3 regions of the Glutamicibacter sp. M10 genome follow, and region 2 is predicted to be linked to each of the others. Evidence: riboswitches for the same ligand, from Rfam matches in the RefSeq annotation. Region 2 holds a riboswitch; each other region holds the start of a gene.
What was found. A riboswitch is a leader RNA that binds a small molecule or an ion and turns the genes downstream of it on or off. The one in region 2 is predicted to bind S-adenosylmethionine.

Region 1: it holds a riboswitch for S-adenosylmethionine, as region 2 does, so the genes downstream of both, N6V40_RS15420 (bifunctional o-acetylhomoserine/o-acetylserine sulfhydrylase) here and N6V40_RS04560 (hypothetical protein) in region 2, are expected to answer to the same signal.
Region 3: it holds a riboswitch for S-adenosylmethionine, as region 2 does, so the genes downstream of both, N6V40_RS16350 (O-acetylhomoserine aminocarboxypropyltransferase/cysteine synthase family protein) here and N6V40_RS04560 (hypothetical protein) in region 2, are expected to answer to the same signal.

What each region holds. Positions count from the first base shown of each region.
Region 1 covers NZ_CP104918.1:3,174,378-3,180,972, forward strand. Annotated here, with positions in the region: gene N6V40_RS15405 (SHOCT domain-containing protein) at 38-436, shown strand; gene N6V40_RS15410 (SGNH/GDSL hydrolase family protein) at 507-1,364, shown strand; gene N6V40_RS15415 (homoserine O-acetyltransferase MetX) at 1,514-2,488, opposite strand; partial or broken gene N6V40_RS15420 (bifunctional o-acetylhomoserine/o-acetylserine sulfhydrylase) at 2,595-3,937, opposite strand; SAM riboswitch class IV at 4,027-4,147, opposite strand; gene N6V40_RS15425 (VOC family protein) at 4,320-4,964, shown strand; gene N6V40_RS15430 (GNAT family acetyltransferase) at 5,019-5,438, opposite strand; gene N6V40_RS15435 (CPBP family intramembrane glutamic endopeptidase) at 5,456-6,226, opposite strand; gene N6V40_RS15440 (aminoglycoside phosphotransferase family protein) at 6,300-6,595, shown strand, end outside.
Region 2 covers NZ_CP104918.1:928,944-939,716, reverse strand. Annotated here, with positions in the region: gene N6V40_RS04610 (NAD-dependent succinate-semialdehyde dehydrogenase) at 1-362, opposite strand, end outside; gene N6V40_RS04605 (helix-turn-helix transcriptional regulator) at 607-1,506, opposite strand; gene N6V40_RS04600 (MFS transporter) at 1,696-2,928, shown strand; gene N6V40_RS04595 (flavodoxin) at 3,027-3,689, opposite strand; gene N6V40_RS04590 (MFS transporter) at 3,698-4,222, opposite strand; gene N6V40_RS04585 (MFS transporter) at 4,192-5,145, opposite strand; gene N6V40_RS04580 (helix-turn-helix transcriptional regulator) at 5,240-6,130, opposite strand; gene N6V40_RS04575 (SDR family oxidoreductase) at 6,176-6,958, opposite strand; partial or broken gene N6V40_RS04570 (aldo/keto reductase) at 7,010-7,884, opposite strand; gene N6V40_RS04565 (zinc-binding dehydrogenase) at 7,903-8,934, opposite strand; gene N6V40_RS04560 (hypothetical protein) at 9,193-9,672, opposite strand; SAM riboswitch class IV at 9,924-10,040, opposite strand; gene N6V40_RS04555 (MFS transporter) at 10,144-10,773, shown strand, end outside.
Region 3 covers NZ_CP104918.1:3,370,535-3,377,129, forward strand. Annotated here, with positions in the region: gene N6V40_RS16345 (cystathionine gamma-synthase) at 1-620, opposite strand, end outside; gene N6V40_RS16350 (O-acetylhomoserine aminocarboxypropyltransferase/cysteine synthase family protein) at 620-1,921, opposite strand; SAM riboswitch class I at 2,031-2,121, opposite strand; partial or broken gene N6V40_RS16355 (LysR family transcriptional regulator) at 2,346-3,286, opposite strand; gene N6V40_RS16360 (putative oxygenase MesX) at 3,408-4,400, shown strand; gene N6V40_RS16365 (methionine synthase) at 4,418-5,458, shown strand; gene N6V40_RS16370 (flavin reductase family protein) at 5,445-5,993, shown strand; gene N6V40_RS16375 (hypothetical protein) at 6,060-6,595, opposite strand, start outside.

The DNA.
Region 1 (6,595 bases), 1.3 Mb from region 2:
CAGTAGAGCAGATTCAGCCCAACCAGAATTAGGTTCCATGAAAAGTTTCGAAGTAATTGACGAATTCCCCGAGCTCGACACAACCGACACGTCAAGCTTCGGTTTTATAGAAGACTCTTCGTCCAGCGGATCAGGATTTATTGACACCGTATTCGGCGTAATGCCGGTTCTGACCGGTATTTTTGTCGGTCTCTTCCTGGCGGTCGTGGCCTTCATTATCTATTCCCAGGTGCGCAACTACCGCAAGATCAAGAGCGCTGGAATGGATCCACTAACCCTCGAGGCAGACTTGGCAACTCGGTTGGCACAATCAGATTTGCTCGCCCCCAAGAAGTCCCTGGAAGCAAAGTTGAACGAACTTGCCGATCTTCGCACCCGCGGAGTCATCTCCGGGGAAGAGTACGAGCAGGCCCGCCGCGACGCACTCAAGGAATAAATGGCACGGTGTTGCAGATCATCCCTGAGACTGATTGACGGAACGTTACCATACGGTAACAATATAAATTGTGCCTAAAGATTTTGATTTCGAAACCAGCAATTCCACGGAAAAGACGTTCCATCCTTGGCGCCGCTATGTTGCCCTAGGCGATTCGTTCACCGAAGGGATCGGCGATCCAGATCCCTCAAACGCAGGACAGCATCTTGGCTGGGCGGACCGTCTAGCCCAGGAGCTGAGCACCTCAGTCCCGGACTTCGCCTACGCAAACTTGGCGATCCGCGGCAGGCTGATCGGACAAATTGTTGCCGAGCAGTTGGCCCCGGCCGTCGAGCTGAAGCCGGACTTGATTTCACTCTGCGCAGGCGGCAACGACGTACTGCGCCCGGGCGGTGACCCGGATAAGATCGCGGACATTCTTGACGGCGCGGTCTCCAAGCTCAGCGCCACCGGTGCGACGGTGCTCCTTGTTACCGGTCCAGATATTCGCGATACTCCGGTGCTCGGAAGCATCCGCGGCAAGGTCGCGATCTACAACGAGAATGTGCGCGCCGTCGCCGCTCGCTACGACGCGATCGTGGGCGATATGTGGGCCCTGCGTGAACTGCACCAACCGCAGATGTGGGCACCGGACCGCCTGCACTTCTCCCCTCTGGGGCATCAGCGAATCGCCGCCATGGCGCTGGATTCACTCAACGTACCGCACACCTTGGATACCAAAGTGGAGCCGGTGCAGGATCTACGCACCTGGCGCGAGGCACGCTTCGAGGACCTACACTGGGCGCGCGAGCACTTGGCCCCGTGGGTGCTGCGTCGTTTACGCCACCAGTCTTCGGGTGATGGCATCAGCGCAAAGCGTCCGTCGGCCACACCATTTACCGTGGCTAAACCGAACGATTCCCTCGGCGCCGGCGACTGCGCACAGTAGAGGTTAGAAAACAGCAAAATAGTAGGGACAGCATCCACCGAAAACTGGTGGCGGCTGCCCCTACTGTTGTATGGGCTCTTGTATGGGCCGACTTCTTTAGCGGTTAAAAACCGTTGTGCGCAGAACACCATCGAGCTGATGCGCGTCGGTCAAAAAGCATCGTGCCCGATCGGGGAATCGATAAAGTGCACCGGCACCGGTGTTGGCAGTGCCGCGGCTAGCTTGTGCGATTGCTCCGGGAAGTACAGACGGTCCGAGCTCACAGCGACCACCAGTACATTCACATTTTCCAGCCTCGCTAAGGCGGAGCACAGCGAGTCGTGACCGCGAGCCACGTCGTGGCTCATCAGCGCTTCGGTCAGCAGCAGGTAGCTGTTGGCATCAAAGCGGTTGGCCAGCTTCGTGGCTTGGTGGTCCAGGTAGCTTTCAACTTGGTAGCGACCGCGCGGCCCCGAGAGTTTGCCCGTGGGCGCCTCGCCAGGTTGTGCGGTGCGACCAAAGCGCGCTTCAAGTTCAGCTTCCGAACGGTACGTGATGTGCGCCAGACGCCGAGCCAGGCCTAGCCCGGCATGTGGGCGCGCCTCGTTGGCGTAGTAGTCTCCGCCAGCAAAGTTCGCATCCAGCCTGATGGACTGGGTCTGCACTTGAGCGAAGGCGATCTGTTCCGCGGTGGCTTGGGCACTAGATGCCATCACCACCAAGTTTTTGACCTGCTCGGGGAATTCAACGGCGTACTCCAAGGCTCGCGCCCCACCCATGGAACCACCAATCACCGCATGCCAGGAGTTAATTCCTAGCTGCGCGGCCAGGCGCGCTTCAAGGCGCACCGAATCTTTGATGGTGACAAAGGGGAAACGCGACCCATAGGGCACACCGTGTGCGTCCGGCGAAGACGGCCCGGTGGATCCATTACAACCGCCGACCATATTAACGGCGAGAACGAAGTACTTTGTGCTGTCGATCGTGGCCCCGGGGCCGATAAAGCCGTCCCACCATCCGGGTAGGGATGAATGCCCCTGGGCGACATGTGCGTCGCCGGTCAAAGCATGCATCACCAGCACGGCGTTGGAGCCATCGGCGCTCAGCTTGCCCCACGTTTCGTAGGCGAGTTCTACCTGTGGCAGGTAGCCGCCAAACTCAAAGTGGTACTCCCCACAGCGCTACGGCGCGTCATGCCGTCTTGGCCGTGGGCGAGCGGTGTTTCTTCGTTGGTTGCAATGGATGCCATACCTAGAGCGTTTCCTGCAATTCCTTATTCTCAAGGGCTGCCACAGCGTTAAAGCCCAACTGGAGATCGGCCAAAATGTCCTTGATATTTTCTAGTCCGACGCTCAAGCGCACCAAGCCGGGGCTTACGCCCGCGGCAAGCTGATCGGCCTCGGAGAGCTGAGCGTGGGTGGTGGACGCCGGGTGGATGGCCAGCGAGCGCACATCGCCGATGTTGGCCACATGGGAGTGCAGCTCAAGGGCGTTTACAAAGGCTTGGCCTGCCGGCGCACCGCCAGAAAGCTCAAAGGCGAGCACCGATCCGGCGCCGTGCTGGCTGTACTTCTTGGCGCGCTCAAACCACGGTGAGGAGGCTAGGCCCGCATAGGCGACCTGCTGCACTTCATCACGGGCTTCGAGCCAGTTGGCCACTTCGCGCGCGTTTTCACCGTGGCGCTCAACGCGCAGGGACAGGGTTTCTAGCCCCTGGGCGATCAAGAACGCGTTAAAGGTGACAGCGCTGAACCCAAATCGCGCAAGAGCTGGACTCGCGTCTTGAGGATGTAGGCCAGGTTGGCGCCGAGGATGCCGTTCACGCCAAGATCGCGAGCAAAAACCAGGCCGTTGTAGGACTCGTCCGGGGTGTTAAAGCCCGGGAAGCGCTGCGGGTCCTTGGCAAAGTCAAAGTTGCCCGAGTCCACAATCACCCCGGCGATCGCGTTGCCGTGACCGCCCAGGAATTTGGTGGCCGAGTGGATGACGATGTCAGCCCCAAATTCGATCGGGCGGATCAGGTACGGAGTGGCCAGGGTGTTATCCACCAGCAGCGGCACTCCATTTTCATGGGCGATCTTGGCGATTTCTTCGATGTCCAGCACGTCTTGGCGTGGGTTGGAAATGGTTTCGCCGAAGAACGCCTTGGTGTTTGGGCGCACCGCGTCGCGCCAATCCTGCAGGTTATCCGGGTCGGCCACAAAGCTGACCTCGATGCCCAGACGCTTAAGCGTGTGCTTAAGCAGATTCTGGGTTCCGCCGTACAAACTTGGGCTGGCCACCAGGTGATCGCCGGACTCGGCGAGGTTCAGGATGGCCAAGGTGGTCGCGGCCTGTCCGGAGGACAGCAACAGCGCGCCCACGCCGCCTTCTAGATCGGCGATGCGAGTTTCTACTGCGTCGGTGGTGGGGTTGCCGATGCGGGTGTAGATCGGTTCCAGTTCCTGCAGCGCAAAACGGGCTGCAGCACTTTCTGCGCTTGGGAAGACAAAGGAAGTGGTCTGGAAGATCGGTAGTGCCCGGGCACCGGTGGTTGGATCTGGGGTCTGCCCGGAGTGGATCTGACGGGTTTCAAATGACCAGTTATTGCTCATGGTTTCCTCCAAAAATAGTTCTGTGACTTTTGGGGTAGACCACTGAGAAGACACCGACAGAAAGATCCTCATGAAGGCACTTCCAGGGTTACCCGCGCTTGTCCTTAGCAGCTTTTTGCTCCTAAGGGCCAGGTCTTCACCCGGGGCACCCCACCGCGGTTGGAGGGTTGCCGCCCAGTAAGCCGGGGCTTGTTACTGGGACTCATGACCTACTTCCAGTGTGCCCGAAAACCGAAGATTTTTGCAATGTGAGAGTGCAAAGGGGGTAGTAATCGGTCATATTTCGCGCCAGACGCGATTTGGGTGCAGAGAATTCGATCACCGATTAAAAATTAGGCTTGCCTAAGTAGAGACTGTCATCACATGTTGTCATGATGGGCACATGATGAGGTTAGATCACGTAAGTTATGCCTGCGGCCCAGATGGGTTGTTGCCAACCGCGCAGAGAATCTCCGAGGCCTTGGGTTTGGAGTTCGTTAAGGGAGGCGTGCATCCGCGCTTCGGAACACGTAATGTCATCTTCCCGTTGAAGCATGGTCAGTATTTGGAAGTGGTTGAAGTGCTCAACCACCCCGCCAGCGACAAGGCTCCTTTTGGCCAAGCGGTGCGAGCGCGTTCTGAGCTCGGCGGTGGCTGGATGGGCTGGTGTGTTTCGGTGGACGATCTGTCCAGCGCCGAAGAACGGCTGGGCCGCAAGTCGGTTCCGGGCAACCGCAAATTCCCCGATGGTCGCGAGCTGACCTGGCAGCAGATCGGCATTAAGGGTTTGATCGCCGACCCGCAGTGCCCGTACCTGATTTCCTGGGACGAAGAAGCTAAGGATCTGCATCCTTCCAAGGCACTTGAACCGAGCGGCGCGATCAGCGAGATCACCATTGCCGGCTCGCGTGATCGTGTGCTGGAATGGTTGGGGCAACCTGAAAACGTGAATCTGGGCCCAGTAGTCATGGACTATGAGGCACCCAACGGTACCCCGGGAATCATGACGGTGACCTTCGAAACCGATAACGGTCCGGTTGTGCTGTAACAACAACATCTTTCAAAGGTAGGCGGGGACAATGGCGTCCCCACCTACCTCTTTTTATGTGCTGGCATCCAGACGCTTGCCTAGAACCACAACGTTTTGGTCCACAAATCCCAGACGCTCATAGAAATTGAGCACGGCAGCGTTTTCATTACGCACCATCAACTGCACCTTGGGCACACCACGGTCCACTAGCCAGCTTGTTGCGGCCTGAACCATTGTGCTGCCAAGCCCGGTACCCTGCTTGAGCGGATCAACGGCCACATAGTAGAGCCAGCCACGGTGTCCGTCGTGGCCCACCATCGCAGTGGCAACAACTTTGTCTTCCTCGATCACGGCCAGCACCGTGGAAGTTGGGGTATCTAAGGCACGCTGCGCATCGGCGTATGGATCATTCCACGGCCGGGTCAGCCCGGTGGCTTCCCACAGTGCCACGGCTTGTTTTATCTGTTGCGCGGTCAGCTGTGAAATCTGCATGCCTACAGTTTAGGGGTTTAGTTGCCGATCCCGATCGCCGGACCGATCAGGGCATAACCGACAAAGCCGATGGCATCAAGCAGGAAGTGCGCGATCACCAGTGGCATCACTCGACCGTACTTTTGATAAACCCAGCCGAACACCACGCCCATGAGCATATTGCCGATCATCGGCCCCACTCCTTGGTACAGGTGGTAACTGCCGCGGATCACCGCCGAGCCGATGATCGTGGTCCACAATCCTAGGTTCAGCTTCTTTGCGTAGGTGAACAGGAAGCCGAGCATGAGCACTTCTTCCAGAACCGCATGGCGCACCGCCGAGAGTAACAACACCGGTACGCTCCACCAGTAGTCCCCTAGGTTGGCCGCCGAGATCGCGGTGGTGATCCCCAGTGCTCGGCCGGCTGCATAAACGCCTAGGGTGCCAAGCCCCATGGCCAGGAACAGGCCAACACCAAAGAGCGCATCTTTGCCCGGGGTGCGTAGGTCAAAGCCGATCTCGCGCACCCCTCGCCCGGTGCTGCGCTTCATCAGGTAAAGGGCCAGCAGCACCGGCACCAAGGCAAAGAGGATATCGAGTAGCTGGTAGGAGAAGTCAAAAAATTCGCGGTTGCTCAGTTGGTTGTTCAGCGACGTGGTCTGTTCGTGCAACGGTCCGCGGGTGAGTTTGTCGGCGAAGCTAAGAATCGAGTACACCGCGCTTTGACCCAAGGACAAAGCTAGGACCACAACGATCTCAAATTTCAGGATCTTTCGTGTTGGGCTTGGCCCAAATTCTTCGACACTCACGCAATAGATCATAGGCTGATTAGGCTGTGTTTGTGCTGAGGTAACCTAAAGGTAGTGAAGTAAAGGAGCATGTGTGAGTCGTCCTGCCACCAGCGAAGAACTGCGTATCGCCCGCCAATTACGCCCCGATCTTTCATGGGAAGATGCCGGAGTTAATGAGGGCGGCCAGTTCCACAAGGTAGTCATCGCCAATCCGCATTCGGTGATTCGTATGGCCCGCACTCCCCAAGCTAGCGCGCAGATGCCGCGTTCGGTGAAGCTGCTGGAGCAACTTTCCGGTCAACTCGAATATCAGATCCCGGTGGCGACCTCGCAGATTCTGCAGGTTGACGGGCTCAGTTCGGTGGCCATGAGTTTCGTCCCTGGCAG
Region 2 (10,773 bases):
TCCTTGCGCACCAGGGCTCGACCGCCCGAAGCGATTTCCAGCTCTTCGTCTTCTAGGAACTTGGGACCGTTCTTGGCATAGTAGCGGTAGATGGCCACCACAATGCTAATTTCACCGAGTGACTGCTTGATCGGTTTACCCATTTCGCGGGTGATGATCGCTGCCAGTTCATCAGCACGCGATTCATAGATGTCTGCAACACGATTGAGTAGCGTTACACGCTCATCCAAGGAAGAAGTCGACCAGCCGCGGTAAGCCTGATGAGCAGTGGTCATCGCCTGCTGGATCTGTTCGTCGGTTGCGGTGGGGAATTCTGCTTCCACCTCTCCGGTGGCTGGGTTGGTCACTGCGTAGGTGCTCATTAGTTGCTCCTGATCATGTAGCAGGTGTGTTGGTGGCGGCAGAGCTACTGGCTTGGTTCAGCGATGCCGCTTGCATTCCACACTTTCACGTCCGGCACGTCTTCGACAGTCCCGCAGTGCAACTATCGGCAAATGTTCATGGCCAGCGAACAGCGTGCCAAGGACCAGCCGATAGAACCGCCGCTGACCCGCTTCTGTAAAAACCAGCGACTCGCATCAGCGCTCAGCACAGCTGTCCCAACTTCTACTCTGCTTGCTGCTCATCTAGAGCCAGTGAGGTCTCCTCCTGCGTACTCCAGTTGTTCAAGATTTGCAGTGCGTCGTGAGTGGGCGATCCGGGTTCAACCGTATAGATCACCAAGTTATACCCAGAACCGCCGTCCACCGTCAGCGACTGAGAGTCAAAAACCAGTTGACCTACCAGCGGATGGCGGAGACGTTTAGTTGCTCGATGATATTTTTGGACGTCGTGTGAGGCCCATAGGGTGCGGAATAGTTCGCTTTTTGCCGAAAGCTCTCCGATCAAGGTGAATAATTCTTGATCCTCGCGATCTCGCCCAGCGGCTTGGCGAAGCAAGGCCACCCCGCCACGAATGGACCCCTCCCAATCAACGTAGAAGTCTTGCGCCCGGGGGTCCAAGAGTTGGAAGCGCATGTGATTAAATCTGCGCTTCTCCCCTCGGTCCAGATACTGCTGCGCGTAGGGGAACAGTTTCCAACCAATTGGATTTGAGGCTACAACGTCGAGTCGCGGGTTTTGGATAAAGGCCGGCACATCAATGGCATCCACGATTCGTTGCAAAATATCCTCATGCTGCGTAGTCGCAGCTGGCTTGGTGCGTGGCGGCCAACTTGAGCGTGGACGCAGTGCCCGCACCAGACTAAACAAGTGCTCATGCTCCACCTCGTTGAGTTTCAACGCCCGCGAGACGGCCTCGAGAATTTCTTCAGAAATCCCGGTCACTCGTCCGCGTTCCAGCCGGGTGTAGTAATCCACACTGATCCCGGCAAGATACGCCACTTCTTCACGCCTCATTCCGGCAACGCGTCGAGTTCCCGGGAACGGCTGCATTCCAGCTTCCTCGGGTGTGGTGCGTGCACGACGCGTGGTGAGAAAGCTTCTGAGCTCTGCTTGCTGGTCCATGGCCTCAAGAATACACACGGGTAAATCACGCTGGCAGGTACTGGCAGACCCTGGGAAAACACAGCACTGCTACCAAAACAAAATTCTCGTTTTACTAGATGATGGGCCACCAAAAGTACGGCACTTCAGGGACAGCCATGAGTAATCATTCTGGCCGGTTCCGAAGAAATTATCTGTGAAAGGATCTTCATGCCAACCAATCAAACCGAGTCGAAAGAATCGACAGGTTTAGCTTCTACCCCTGCCACTGGCCGGCAACGACTGCCACTGATTGTGTGGATGCTTGGTGTTGTCACCTTCGTCATGGGCACCACCGAAATGATTGTCGCTGGCCTATTACCTGAAGTTGCTGGCGCACTAGATGTGAGCATTGCCCAAGCCGGCCTGATGATCACCATTTACGCCTTGGGGATGGTAATTGGAACACCCATCATGGCGGTGCTCACCCTGCGTCTTCCACGCAAAGCAACCCTGATCATTGCCTTGCTGGTTTTTGCTATCGCGCACGTAGTCGCTGCATCCACCGATAGCTTCACCGTCCTATTGGTCTCGCGCTTCATAGCTGCCATCGCCACCGGAACGTTCTGGGCCATTGGCGCCGTAGTAGCAGCAAATGCCGCCGGCGAAGAGGCTGGAGCCAAAGCCATGGGCATCATGGTTGGCGGGGTTACCCTGGCCACCGTCATCGGTGTACCACTTGGCACCGCCACCGGTCAGCTCCTTGGCTGGCAGGGCCCGTTCTGGGCACTGGCAGTGCTTTCGGCCGGTTGCGCAGCACTGCTTTGGAAGGTGCTTCCTTCCTCACCTATGGAGAAAACCAGCGCCAACGTTCGTGCTGAACTAGCTCGCCTGCGCAAGGGCCGGTTGTGGACGGTCTACGTTGCCACGGCACTGATTCAGGCAGCCTTCCTTGGTGTGTACAGCTATATCGCTCCGCAGCTCACCGAACGTGCCGGGGCAGCTGAAGGGATCGTGCCACTGATCATGATTGCCTACGGTATTGGAGCACTGACCGGCACCACCTTTGGCGGACGCTTCGGTGACCGCAATCCGTACACCGTCATCGGTCTGTCCGTGGCAGGTCTGATCATCACCATGACCGTATTGTTCCTTTGGGGCGACAACCTGACCGTGGCCATCGTCTTCTATACCCTCATGGGTCTCTTTGGCTTCGCAGCAAACCCCATCTTGGTTTCTGAGGCCATGCGCGTAGCTGGACCAGATGGAGTACTACCTATTGCCCTGAGCAACTCGTTCTTCAACATTGGCATCGCCCTCGGTTCGGGCTTGGGTGGAGTTGCTATCGCTTCAACGCTGGCAGAACAAGGAGTCCCTGTACTTGGCCTGGTCTTGACCATCGCTGTTGCCATCCCCTGCGTGGGTCTTGGACTGACAGCTAAAAAGCCCTCGCGAAGTAACTGAGGAAAATACTTCCCGCCTAAACGCGAAGCTAGGGATCTAAGATTCAACAGCTTGATGCACTAAAGCCGCTACCATGATTTGATGGCAGCGGCTTTCGACTACTTGATCAGTTGATGTTGACGTAGCCAGCTCGTCAGCTCAGCTGACGCCTGCTCAACCTCTTCTCCACGCACCGCCAGTCCGTTCAAGACTGTGCTGGAGGGCAGCTTTGCACGATAGTCCTCGTCAATGCCGGCAAGGCCACTGACCGCATAGGTGACAAAGGGAAGCACTGTTTTCCCTGCAAGATCTACTTTCTCTAAGAATGTAGAGATGATCATTGGGGCTGCAACATTCCAGACCGGAGACCCTAGGATCACCGTGTCGTATTTGCTGATATCCGGCAACGCGCCAGCTATGGCCGGCCTTGCGTCGTCACTTTGTTCCAGCCTATTACGCTGCACCGTCTCATCATAAGAATCCGAGTAGGGTTCGGCAGCTTGGATTTCATAGACGTCGCAGTCAACCAGTTCGCTGATCATGCCAGCGACTACCTTGGTGTTACCCGTCTGCAGCACTCGCCGTCCACCATTAAAGTAATTCTCGCCAGCCCTGGAAAAGTAAACCAGCAACGTCTTGGAGCTTTTGACCGAAGCGCTGGCAGTTGGTTGTTCCACCGGTGTGGACCGCGTGCTCTGCTCTTCCGGGGCGCACCCGGTTAGTGAAGCAACGGCGGCACCGGAAATAAGCGCGGTGGTACGTAAGGCCGTTCGACGGCTCATTGCACTCACTACTTTTCTCCTGTCAAAACGTCTGAAGCTAATCCGGTTTCTACGCGTTGTTGTTTCTTAAGCTCGGATGGAAGAACTAGGACAATCACTGCAACTAGGGCCAGTGCGACCATGATGCTTCCACCTAGATAGGCGTCAGTCACCCGCGCCTGTTGGGTTGTTGCCCCGGCGGCGAAGGAGGTCAGAACTGCGACGCCCAAGGTGCTGCCCAACTGATGTGCGGTGTTGACTAACCCCGAGGCTGCACCCGAATCTGCTGGCTGCACGCCGACTAATCCGGCTGACGTTAGTGGTCCGAAGGAGAACCCTTGGCCCAGCCCGATCACGAGGAGCGGACCAACAATCCCTGCGATGGGTGATGTTGCCGAATTAACTTGAGTCATCCACACCATGCCGGTGAGCACTAGCGCCAGTCCGGTGACAAGTAGGATCCCGTTGTTAAACTTTCGGGTCAGTTTTGAAACAAACAGTGATGACACAAACTGAACTAATGTCATCGGAAGAAAACCAAGGCCCGCCTGCAACGGAGTCCAACCAAAGACGTCCTGGAAGAACTGCGTGGTGAAGAAGAAAAACCAATCATGGTGCCGGCGAACAGCAACCGGGCAATGGCTGCTCCTGCTCGCTGTCGGTGAGCAAAGAGCCGCAACGGCATGATTGGTTGTTTGGCTCGGTGCTCATTGAAGACAAAGAGCGCCAGGATCAGCAGGCCAGCAATCACCGGGCCGAGTGTCAACAGGTCGCCAAAACCGCGTTCCGAGGAGTTGATGATGCCAAAGACCAGTGCATCCATGCCAAGGGTTGAGGTCACCGCGCCGGTGAGGTCAAAGCGTCCCCGCTGAGTTGAGAACTGCGGAAGATATTTAATAGCCGCAATAATCATCAGAATCGCTAGAGGAACATTGATGAAAAATCCTGCCCTCCACGAAACCCAACTTGCTAGGGCTCCCCCGGCCACCAATCCAAGGCTTGCACCTAGACCAGCGGTGGTTCCATAGGCTGCGATGGCCCGTGTACGTTCCGGGCCAGCTGGGAACACTGCGGTGATCAGTGACAGTGACGCCGGAGCAACAATAGCCGCACCAATGCCCTGGAACGCGCGGGCTGCAATCATCCACGTTTCATTCTGGGCCATTCCCACCAAGAATGACGCGACGCCAAAGAGCGCAAGGCCGACCACAAAAACATGTTTACGCCCAAGTAGATCTCCGGCCCGCGCTCCCAAGAGCAGCAGACCGCCAAAGACCAGCGTGTAAGCGTTTTGCACCCACGCTAGGCCACTAGCCGAGAGGTTCATGCTCGCTTGGATTTGCGGAAGACCGGTGAAGATAATCGAATTGTCTAAGACGATCATGAAGTAACTTACGAGCACGATTGCCAACACCATGGCATTGCGGGTGGGCCGAGATTTATCTGGACTAGTTTTTAGCTGAGTAGAGGTTTGCATGTCTTTAAGTCCACCGCGCATCCGGATATTCAGGAAGATCCTGCCTAACAGGGTAATGCCGGTACCCCTCAGCAGGATCTCCTAATCCACCACGTCAGGAACGACTATCGGCTTGCCCATGAACTTGTTGCTGTGACCTAGTGGCCGAGAGCATGGACAGCAGCTTTAGCCTTTCGCCGGTTGCTGAACCTGGCTCGGCTCCGTACACGATCAGCGCCTGACCGGGGTCAGCCGGAAGCTCTAAGACCTCATAGGAAAGTTCCATCTTTCCCACCTCTGGGTGGTTGAGCGTCTTGGTTCCGCTGTCGTGGAATCTTACGTTGTGCGCTGCCCACAGGCTGGCAAATGTAGTACTTTGCGCGTTCAACGCACCGATGAGGTCCTGAAGCTTTTTATCGTGTGGATCCCGGCCTACCTCGGTGCGCAAGTTGGCCACAATGTCTGCGGCAGCTTGCTCCCAATGATCAAAAAACTCACGTGCACTGGGGTCAAGGAAAAGGTACTTGACGGTATTAAACGTTGGACCTGCCACGTTGCTGCTGTAGAGCACCGAATACAGTGCCTTGCCCATCGCATTGGCTGCCAACAGATCTCGGCTGTTATTCCTTACGAATGCTGGAGCGTCAACCATGCTGTCCACCACGCGCAGTACCGCGGGACGGACGTTTTGTGGTGCCACCCGGTGACGGCCCGGCTTGATCGTGGCATTGTTGGCCGCCAGATGGAATAGGTGCTCACTTTCGGCCTCGTCCAGTTGCAAGGCCTGAGCCAAACCGTGCAGCACTCCTTCGGAGATGCTGCCAAAGTTACCGCGTTCAAGTTTGGTGTAATAGTCCACGCTCACCCCGGCAAGCATTGCCACTTCTTCTCGGCGCAACCCGGCAACCCTGCGGTTACCACCGTAGGCCGGAAGCTTCGCCTGCTGTGGGGTGATTTTTGCGCGACGTGAAACTAAGAACTCACGAATTTCTTCACGGGGATCCATAGTGTCCAAGGCTACGCCTTCCTCTTATTGAACCGAGTCCTGGGGCTAAGCAACATGGCCTTGAATTCTCTCTAAGTCCTGGCGCACGGAGGCTGACTCCTTGGATAAGGGCATATTTTCCGGGTCGCGAATTCCGTCCACACTGGAAGCTAGGTCTTGATCCAGTGCAGCAAAAATTGGGCCGAGATCTTCCGGTGCAGGTCCGTACTCGGCCACCAGTTCAACGGTTAGCCGCTGAGACTGTGGTGCCGAAAGGCTGTCGATAAGCACCCGGGCAATCTGGTGACGGGCAATGACCCCATCTGCCGGACTGCCCGCACGTCGGGTATCTCCCTGCAGCAAGGTGATGGCCAGCTGGTCATCTGCGTTGTAGTCAAACCAGCCAGGACGCACGATGGTGTAGGAGTTGCCGCTGGCGCGGACCAATCGTTCTCCGCGTCGTTTCCAGTCGTGGGTACCGCCGGTGACGGTCACCCCGATGGAGCTCATCAGGGCAATCCGGACCTTTCGGCCATCCAGCGCCTGCAGGACGTTTTTCACCGCTCCGTAGTCCACCGCTTCGGACGCGCCGGCGTCACCATAGGATGCGCCGTGAGTGAAAACTACGGCGTCCACGTCGGCGAGCGCATCGGTGAGCGTTTCTGCTTTGGTGAGGTCACCAACCACGATCTGGGCACCCTTTGCGATGCGGGAGGTTGATGATCCAGAACGAACCAGTGCACGGGTGGTGTAGCCCTGAGCGATAGACTCGGCCACCGCGTACTGTCCCACGCTACCGGTGGCGCCAACCACGAGTACCGTTGTTGGCTTTGAAGAAAGTTGTCCCATCAGTGATCCTTTGTCTGTCTTGAGAAGTTCTTGGTCTCGGAAGATGGATGCTTAAGCTTCTGGGATCTCGCGGCCAAAAGTTTCAAGGGTGATCTCTTCTGGCTCTGGTCCACCGCGCACGCCAGTTTCCAATCCGGCCAGGATATTCATCTGCTCGTTAGTCAGTTCAAAATCGAAGACGTCAAAGTTCTCTTTGATGCGTTCTGGGCGAATTGATTTCGGGATGATCGAGTGGCCCAGCTGTAGCTGCCAGCGCAGCATGACCTGTGCTGTGGTTTTACCTAGCTCCTTGGCAATGCTGGTGATGGCTGGGTCGGTAAAAGTGCTCTGTTCACCAGTGCCACGGTAGGAGGTAATTCCACCCATAGGTGACCAGGCCTGGGTCAAGATTCCTTGTTCCGCGTTGGCCTCGCGCACTGCGGCCTGCGAGTAGTAGGGGTGCACTTCAATTTGGTTGACCGCCGGGACAATGCTGGTCTGTTCACGCAATGCCTGTAGGTGTTCTGGCATGAAGTTGCTGACGCCAATGGCACGGACCTTGCCGTCGGCAAGAAGCGTTTCCATGGCACGGTAGGCTGCGATGGTCTTGTCGAAGTCGCTTGGCAATGCCTGATGCAAAATGAACAAGTCAATGGTATCTAGCCCCAGCTTGCCAGCACTTTTTTAAAGGCGTGCACGGTCTGTTCGTACCCGTAGTCGCTGATCCAGACTTTCGTCTCAACAAAGATTTCTGAGCGCGGAATTCCTGATTGACGAATTCCCTCGCCAACTTCACGTTCGTTGCCGTAGGCGGCAGCGGTATCGATGTGACGGTAACCAGCCTTGAGTGCTTCAACTACAGCGGCGGTAGTTTCTTCCGGTGCCGTCTGGAAGACGCCGAGGCCAATCGCTGGCATGGTAACTGAGTTATTAAGGGTGAGATTCATGGTAGTTTTCTCCTTGATTTAAGGGCGAACTAGTACTTTGAGTGCGGTGCGATCTGCCATGGCTTGGTATCCGGCAGGGACCTGATCCAAGCTGATGCTCTGGTCAAATACCTTGCCGGGGTTGATGATTCCGTTCAGGACCAGCGGCAACAGCCGGTCAATGTAGGCACGGGCTGGGGCCACACCGCCGGTGAGGGTGACGTTGCGCATGAATTCGGTGAAGCCCAATGGGACCGTGGGGAACTGAGGTGCTCCAACGCGGCTGATGACTCCGCCATCTCGCACTACCCCGATGGCCATGTCCAAGGCTGGAGCTAGGCCCACAGCTTCGAGGACTACATGGGTACCGTCGCCACCGGTGAGTTCTCTGACCTTCTTCATGCCTTCGCTGCCACGTTCGGCCACCACGTCGGTGGCCCCGAATTCTTGTCCGAGGGCAGTGCGTGCCTCGTGGCGTCCCATCAGGATGATGCGTCCGGCACCTAGAAGTTTGGCGGAGATGACCGCGCACAGTCCGACCGAACCATCACCAATGACGGTGACACTTTGGCCCGGCTTGATATTGGCTTTTGATGCCGCGTGGTATCCGGTGGACATCACGTCAGAGAGGGCGAGCAATGATGGGATCAGGGATTCATCAAATCCGGCAGGTACACGCACCAGGGTTCCTGAAGCTTGCGGGACACGAGCCAGTTCGCCCTGTCCACCATCTGCGGTTCCGCCCCAGTGAGCACCGTGGCGGCAAGAGGTCTGCAATCCTTCGAGGCAGAAGTCGCAGGTTCCGCACGATGCGACAAACGGAGCGATAACAAAGTCACCAACGGCCAAGTCAGTGACTTCGGAGCCGAGAGCTTGGATCACACCAACAAATTCGTGTCCCATGCGCGAGCCCTCTAAGGAGGCTTCTTTAGAACCAAATGGCCACAGGTCACTGCCGCAAATGCAACCTGCGGTAATGCGCACAATTGCGTCGGTAGGCAGATTAATAACAGGGTCTGGGACGGTTTCTACACGTACGTCACCGGCGCAATAGATGAGCGTTGCTTTCACGATGCACTCCTTAGTGGTGGGAATACATCCAAGTAAATACCTATCGACTATTTTCTGGCAGGGTCTATTGAAGCAGGTACTGACAGAGCCTGTTTCAGCAGGGCCCAACCGAGCAGGCTAGGAAATTCGAGTACACGGGCAAACAGGCGCAAATGGTATCCGTGTCTAGAGACACCGGGTGGTAACGATGCCTCTAGACATGAGACTTCTAGCTAGGCCACAACTAGCTAAGACGCAGCCGTGAGTCTTGTGCTTCGACTATCCCTGGTTGTCGCGATCATCCATGTAGATAATCCACTTCACAGCCACCGATGGACGCACTCGCGTCAGTAGGTTTGGCAGCCGTGACCACTGTTCTGGGTTCAGGTTCCAACGCGCTAGATTTCGGCTCTCAAGATCGATGTTTAGCTCGTCCAGCCGACGCGAAATGGCTGCTTGTTGTGCCTCTGATTTGTAGGCAATACGCAGATATTCGACTGCACCGCGAACCGAAGAGCAAAGCAGCGCATAAGCTTCGGGGCTGAAGCCGAAGGCCTCCCACTCTTTGACGTATTGGTTGATTTCCGAGTCTCGATAGCTTTGACCTTGTCTAAGCTTCTGAGCACGATGGGGCAAGATGAAGGCCCATGGCAACTTCATTCCACGCAGTCTCGGTGGCGTGTACGGATAGTCCAGAAGGACCGAGTCCCAGCGCAGATCGACTAGTTCTTGCTCCGTGCGCGATGCATGGTGGGGCAACTGTGGAAGGCCAAACTCATCTTCCGGCGCGTCAAAGTCCGTGTTCGGATGCAGTCCAGGGCCGCCACTGCCAAAGATCGCAAGATTCCCTAGGTCTCGGCAAAGGTTTTGTATTGTGGTCGATTCGCTGTTGAGCTCGGCCGACCATTTTTGAAGTCGTCGTGGGACAGGTTTTCTGAGGAATTCTCAGTCATGGAAATTCTCCTAGCGTGAGAGCGGTGCCGCCCCGTACCGAATACTGGACGAGGCAAACCGCTAACTGAACCGATGGTTTTTGCCTCGGAACGGTTCTTCCCCTGAGGCACCCCGTGAGCCGGAGAGGGGTTGCCGTACGACTAGCCAGGTACTTTACGTCGTAACTCTTGAACCTGTTTTCAACCATAGGACAATGCACCGACAGTTTGAACACAAGTGATTGACCATCCTTTAGCTAAGATCAGACTGGTCATCATCACCGCGTCCCAGAGGACCATGAAAACTCGCTCGCAACGCTTAGAAATTCCCGTGCTCCTGGGAACCCAGACGCTGTTTAATATCGGCTTCTACGCTGTAGTCCCCTTCCTTGCGGTAGTCCTCAGCAGTGATTTCCTGTTGGCATCTACCGCGGTGGGTCTGATCTTAGGAATCAGAACTTTTGCCCAGCAAGGACTGTTCTTAGCTGGTGGCACTCTGGCGGATCGCTTCGGCGCCCGCACCATGATTCTGATCGGCTGCGCGGTACGTGCCGCAGGTTTCCTCACTTTGGCCGCATCCCTATGGCCTAGTACTCCACACTTGGGAATGTTCATTTTTGGCACACTGCTCACCGGATTTGGTGGGGCACTATTCTCCCCGGGACTAAACATCTTGGTGGCGGCTGCCCAAAGCGCGCGGGATCAAGGACAAGTCCAGCACGTGCGGCGGGCTACGCTCTTTGCGTGGCTGAGCATCACGGGTGAAATTGGCGCCGTCACCGGACCTTTGATGGGTTCGGCCCTGTGGGGCTGGGGATTTTCCACCGTGGCAGGTTTTGGCGCAGTATTCTTTGTGGCCATCGGAATCTTCTTGGCGCTCACTCTTGGCAAGACTGACACGGCGAGCGCACTGTCGGCTGCTACCGGT
Region 3 (6,595 bases), 1.1 Mb from region 2:
AGCACGTCGGAGTGCCCGCCGATGTACTTGGTGGTGGAGTGAACTACCGCGTGCGCGCCGAAGTCCAGCGGACGCTGTAGATAAGGGGTAGCGAAGGTGTTATCAACCACCAGCAGGGCACCAATTTCCTTGGCCAGCTGGGCCCAGCCGGCTAGATCGGCGATGCCAAGCAGTGGGTTGGACGGGGTTTCCACCCAGAGCAGGGCGGTATTGGGTTGCAGTGCAGCTCGCACCGAATCCAAGTTGGTGATGTCCACCGCCGAGGAAGTGATGCCCCATTTGCTGTGCAATTTGGAGATCAACCGGTTGGTGCCGCCGTAACCGTCAGCGCCCAGAACGATGTGATCGCCCGGTTCCAGCACGGCACGCAGCAGCGCATCTTCGGCGGCGATACCTGAGGCGAAGGCAAAACCGGCCTCGCCGTTTTCTAGGATGGTGAGCTGGTCTTGGAAACCATCTCGAGTGGGGTTGGAGCCGCGGGAGTATTCGTGCCCGGATCGCAGTACGTTAATACCGTCCTGGATGAAGGTGCTGGTCTGGTAGATCGGCGGAACAACGGCGCCGGTGTGTGGGTCTTTTTCCTGGCCTGCGTGTACGGCCTGAGTGTTGAAGCCAGTCATCATGCTCCTTGAGTTTGTGGGGCCAGGGCCCGGTTCAGTGCATTATCAAGCGCGCGGTTCAGGTCTGAGAGCAGATCCACAGGATCTTCAAGCCCGACCGAAAGGCGCAGGGTGGAGGCGTTCAGGCCAGCGTCGGCCAACTGATCGGCCGAGAGCCGGCAATGGGTCATGGTGGCCGGGTGCAAAATCATCGTGCGGGTGTCCCCCACGTTCGCGGCCAAACTGATCAGTTCTAGCCCATCAATCACCGGGGAAACTAGCGACGGGTGTGCCAACTCGATGGCCAGCACGCAGCCGGTGCCCTTGGGGGTGAGCTGTTGGGCCACGGTGTGGCTCGGGTGGCTGGATTGTGAGGGGTGATGGATGGCCGCGATGCCCGGGTGGCCGGAGAGCTCTTGGATCAGGGTGCTCACGCTGCGCTGTACATGCGCTGCACGCACCGGCAAAGTTTCGATGCCGGCCAAAATGCCTTGGGCGCTGGCCGGAGCTAATGCCGGACCTAGATCGTGCAGGAACTTGGAACGCACCAGCATCGCATAGGCAGCAGAGCCGTGGCGTTCGAGCAAGGAAGTATTGTTCAACCGCACGCGTGGGGCGGCAATCTGTGGCCAACGCAGCGGATCGGAGAAGTCGAACTTTCCCGAATCCACCACCACGCCGCCAAGTACCGAGCCGTGGCCGGCCAGACCCTTGGTGGCCGAGTGGACCACAATATCCGCGCCAAAATCTAGCGGGCGGAAGTTCAACGGGGTGGCCAGGGTGTTATCCACGACCACCGGGATGTTGTGCTCGTGGGCGATCGCCGAAATAGCGGGAAGATCGGCCACCGTGCACAGCGGGTTGGACACGGACTCTAGGAAAAACGCGCGGGTCTCATCCTCGATGGCCCCGGCCCAGGCTGCCGGATCGGCTTGGTCAACAAAGCTGACGCGGATGCCAAAGTCGGCGAAGGAGTCGGTCAGTAGGTCCACCGTGCCGCCGTATAGCGAGGAAGACGCCACAATGTGCTTAGGTCCCTGGGTCAGCGCCAACAGGGACAGTGAAACAGCTGCCTGTCCCGAGGCGGTGGCCACCGCCTGAGCTCCACCTTCCAGCGCGGCTACACGCTGCTCGAGGATCGAAACGGTGGGGTTACCGGTGCGTGAGTACGTGAACCCGGACTGGCGCATAGCGAACTTTTCGATCGCTTCAGCATGGGATTCAAATTGGTACGCTGCGGAGTTATGTAGTGGTGGCAGCATCGGGCGGAAATCTCCGCTTGGTCGATACCCTGCGTGGACCGCGTCGGTTCCTTGGCTCATAGCTCCTTCTCGTTTCCTAGCGAGGGAGTGCACCGAAAGATGTAACCCGTACCAAAGCCCGAACACTGACTTGGTACGAGGCACAGTGCGCTTAAAAGCGTTCGGAACTGCTCCATCGTCCCTGGCATTAGCACCTTTCGGTTTCCCGATGGTTGCTGCGACGTCTTCGAGCCAGATCTCTTAGTCGCTCTTGATGGTTTGTTGTTCTTCCATGGTTCGATATCTGCCCCGGGCGGTGCAAGCGGCATCGGGCTCACGGCTTCATACAAGGTCGCCACGCTTCATATGTCGCCAAGTTGTCATGATGACACGGGGTTTACGACCTGTTTATGACGCGCCACTTTGAGCATAATCCGCGGAATCTAGCAGTTTTGCCCTGCTAGTGTGACGACTCGAAGGCTAGAGATGACACACTGTTACGGTTTTAGCCCAGCACCTCAACGTCAAAGCTGGCGACCACCGCACGCACTTCTTCCAAATAAAGTTGCGCTTGATCGGTGAGCGGGATCCCGGCGTGGTCGATCCAACCGATCTCGATTCGCTCGTCGATGGACAGCGGGATGGCAACGATGGAGGGATCAAGCTCGTCGCTGATGATGCCGGTGGAGATGGTGTACCCGCCCAAGCCGATCATGAGGTTAAAGATCGTGGCGCGGTCCGAGACTTGAATTTCGCGTTGGCTTGAACGGGTGGAGAGCACCTCTTCGGAAAAGTAGAAGGAGTTGTTTGCACCCTGGTCGAAGGTAAGCCGCGGCAGGTCTTCGAGGTCTTCAAGCGTCACCTGTGCACGCGAGGCCAGTGGGTTGCTGCGCGAAATAAAAATATGCGGATCGGCTATGAACAGCGGATGGAAGACAAGCCTGGATTCGCGCAGCAGCTTGTCGATCACTTTGCGGTTGAAGTCGTTGCGGTACAAGATCCCGATGTCGCTGCGTAGGGTGCGTACGTCCTCGATGATTTCCTCAGTGCGGGTCTCCCGGAGCGAAAATTGGTACTCCTCTGCGCCGCTGGCCTGAACCATGCGCACAAAGGCATCAACCGAAAATGAGTAGTGCTGCGTGGAGACACCAAGCAAGCGCCGAGCCGAAGGCCGGCCGAGGTAGCGATGTTCAAGAAGCTCCACCTGCTCCAGGACCTGGCGTGCATAACCCAGGAATTCTGCCCCCTCGGGGGTGAGTGTCACTCCCTTGCGGAGCGGACCAACAGGGTGCGCCCCACTCGTGCTTCGAGCTCTTTCATGGCCGCGGACATGCTGGGCTGCGCGACGTAAATTAGGTCGGCGGCACCGGAGATGGAGCCCTCGGTAGCGACCGCGGTGAAGTAGCGAAGCTGTTGCAATGTTAAACCGCTTGTTCCTTGGACCATAGATTCAGTCTATATGAATCCATAGTTATATCGAGTTACCTGATATCAATGAAGACCCTGCATGATGGACGCATCGACTTACTTTCGGCCTGCCCAGGCCCTCATCACAAGATTGGCCGCCATGGCAGACGAGCTCACTTTCAGCATTAGCACCACCAAATTCGACGAGAATTACACTCCCTGTGCCACCTCACGAGTGACCACAAACTTCGCAAATCTGGCCCGCGGCGAGAACCGCCAACAGAACCTGCGCAACGCCCTGACGATGATCAACCGTCGCTTCAATTCGCTGGCTCACTGGGACAATCCTGCCGGCGATCGTTATGAGCTCGAACTGGAAATCATCTCGGCCAACGTGCATTTTGCCGCCGAGAATGAAGAGCAGGATTTTCCGCTTCTTGAAGTTCTAGACACCATCGTTGTCGACCGCCTCACCGGTACCCGTAGCCATGGCATGGTGGGCAATAATTTCTCTTCTTACGTCCGCGATTATGACTTCAGTGTGGTGCTTCCGGCGGCCAGCAACGGCTCGGGTGCTCCTAAGTTACCTGAAGATTTCGGCGACCTTCACGGCCAGCTCTTCCAGCATTTCTTGGATTCGGAAGCCTACCAGCAGCGTTTTAACCAGTTGCCAGTGGTCGCCATCAGCGTCTCCACTTCCAAAACCTACTACCGCACCGGCAATAGTCACCCGGTCCTTGGCTTGGAATACCAGCAGGACGAGAACTCCCTGACCGATACCTACTTCGGCAAAATGGGTTTGCAGGTGCGCTACTTCATGCCTGCAGGTTCCGTAGCTCCACTGGCTTTCTACTTCCGTGGCGATCTGCTCAATGACTACACCAACCTGCAGTTGATCAGTCTGATTAGCACCATGGAGACCTTCCAGAAGATCTACCGCCCCGAGATTTACAACGCCAATTGTGCTGCCCCGTCGGTCTACCGTCCAAGCCTGAGCGCTCAGGACTTCGCTCCGACTCGGATCGACTACGACCGCGAAGAACGCACCCGACTCGGAGCTAGCCAGGGTAAGTACACGCAGGAGCACTTCATCATCCCTAATCAAGAATTGCTCAACCAATTTTCCGCCACCTGCCCAACTCCTGTCGCCTGAGAATCGAAAGATAAACGATGACTTCAAAGCTAATTCCAACCTCAATCGTCGGCAGCCTCCCCAAGCCTTCATGGCTGGCCCAACCTGAGACCCTGTGGTCCGATTGGAAGCTCCAAGGTTCCGAGCTGAGCGAAGGAAAGCAAGATGCCATGCGCGCTGCCGTACTGGAGCAGACTCAGCGTGGCATCGACATCATTAGCGATGGCGAACAGACCCGTCAGCACTTCGTCACAACCTTCATTGAGCACCTGAGCGGTGTTGACTTTGAAAAGCGTGAGACCGTGCGCATCCGCAACCGCTACGACGCAAGCGTGCCCACTGTTGTTGGTGCAGTAGAGCGAAAAAAGCCAGTATTTGTTGACGATGCAAAGTTCCTGCGTTCATACACTGACAAGCAGATTAAGTGGACGTTGCCTGGCCCAATGACCATGGTGGACACCTTGTATGACGCTCACTACCAGAGCCGCGAAAAATTGGCCTGGGAGTTCGCTACCATCCTGAATCAGGAAGCCAGGGAACTCGAAGCCGCTGGAGTGGATGTCATCCAGTTCGACGAGCCAGCGTTCAACGTCTTTTTTGACGAAGTTGCTGACTGGGGCATTGCAGCGCTGGAGCGCGCATGCGAAGGGCTAAAAGCTGAAACCGTCGCTCACATCTGTTTCGGTTACGGCATCAAGGCCAATAATGATTGGAAGGCCACCCTCGGCGCTCAGTGGCGCCACTACGAGAAGTCCTTCCCACTGCTGCAGGCCTCAACCATCAACACCGTATCTTTGGAATCGCATCACTCCAACGTGCCGATTGAAGTCGTTGAGATGGTCCGCGGCAAGAAGGTCATGCTCGGCGCCATCGATGTGGCCAGCGAAACCGTTGAAAGCCCAGAAGAAGTCGCTCAGACCTTGCGCAAGGCGTTGGAATTTGTGGACGCGGACAAGCTGATTGCGAGCACCAACTGTGGCATGGCACCGTTCCCTCGCGACACTGCGCTGGCAAAGCTCAGCGCTTTGAGCGCCGGAGCGTCCATCCTGCGCGAGGAGCACGTCGGTGCCAGCGTCTAAGGTCACCATCGACGCTACCGATTCGCTGTCCGCGGATGACTTCAAAGCTGTCTTCCGCGGACATCCGGGTGGTGTCAGCGTCATTACGGCAGATGCTGGCGACGGGCCCGTTGCGCTCACTGCCACCTCGGTGGCATCAATCAGCGTTGATCCACCGCTATTGGTCTTTTCGATCTCGGCGTTATCTTCGGCTGCCGACGTACTTTCTCGTGCGGCAACGATCGTCGTTCATAGCCTGGATGTGCACGACCTTGAGGTTGCCAAACTGGGTGCAACCAGCGGCATTGACCGCTTCGCACAGAGCCAGTCGTGGACACGTTTAAGCACCGGCGAAACGGTGTTTGACAACGTTCGTGCGTGGGTCCGCTGCGATGTTATTCAACGGATTCAGGCCGGAACTTCCACGGTGATTGTTGCCCGCGCTCTGCAGGCGCACATTGAACGTGATGCTCAGCCGGGCGAACTTGGTGACGCGTTGGTTTACCACAACCGTTCGTGGCATCACCTCAACGAAAATTCACGCCTAAACGGTTAAAACTCTTCGGCCGCCGTCTCATAGACGGCGGCCGAACAGCTTTAGCTGGTCCAATGGCTCTTTGCGTTAGTGCTTGGTCGACTTTCGACGTCCGAGAGCAACAAAGACCGCACCGGCAAGGGCCACCAGCAGCCCCGCTACTCCAGCGGTGACTCCGTCAAAGCCAGTGTTCGCCAGTACTGGTGTTGCGGAGTCGGCGCTCTTCTTTGTGTCTGGCTTCTTAGCCGAAGGCGCCGCACTGACATCACCGGCAGGCTCGATTTCTGCGCTAGCCGACGCAGATTCACTCTCCGATGGAACCATCTCCTGATCAGTTTGTGGTTCGTCGATATCATCGTCTTCTTGCTCCGGCTGGATCCCGAAGAACAATTCAAGGTAGTACGCTCGCAGTTCGGGATCATGGGCAAATACTTCTTCGAGGAACGCCTGGAACCCAGCGGCGTCTTCATCGCTTTCGATGCTTTCGGCGATGAATGGCAGCATCAGGTCTAGTAGTTCGAGGCCTTGATCGGTGCTGAAATAGGCTTCCCACTGCGCTTCGTCCCAGTCGAAGCTTTCCTCGGGAAGAAGTTCGGTAATGGACTCCCAGAAAGCCAGTCCTT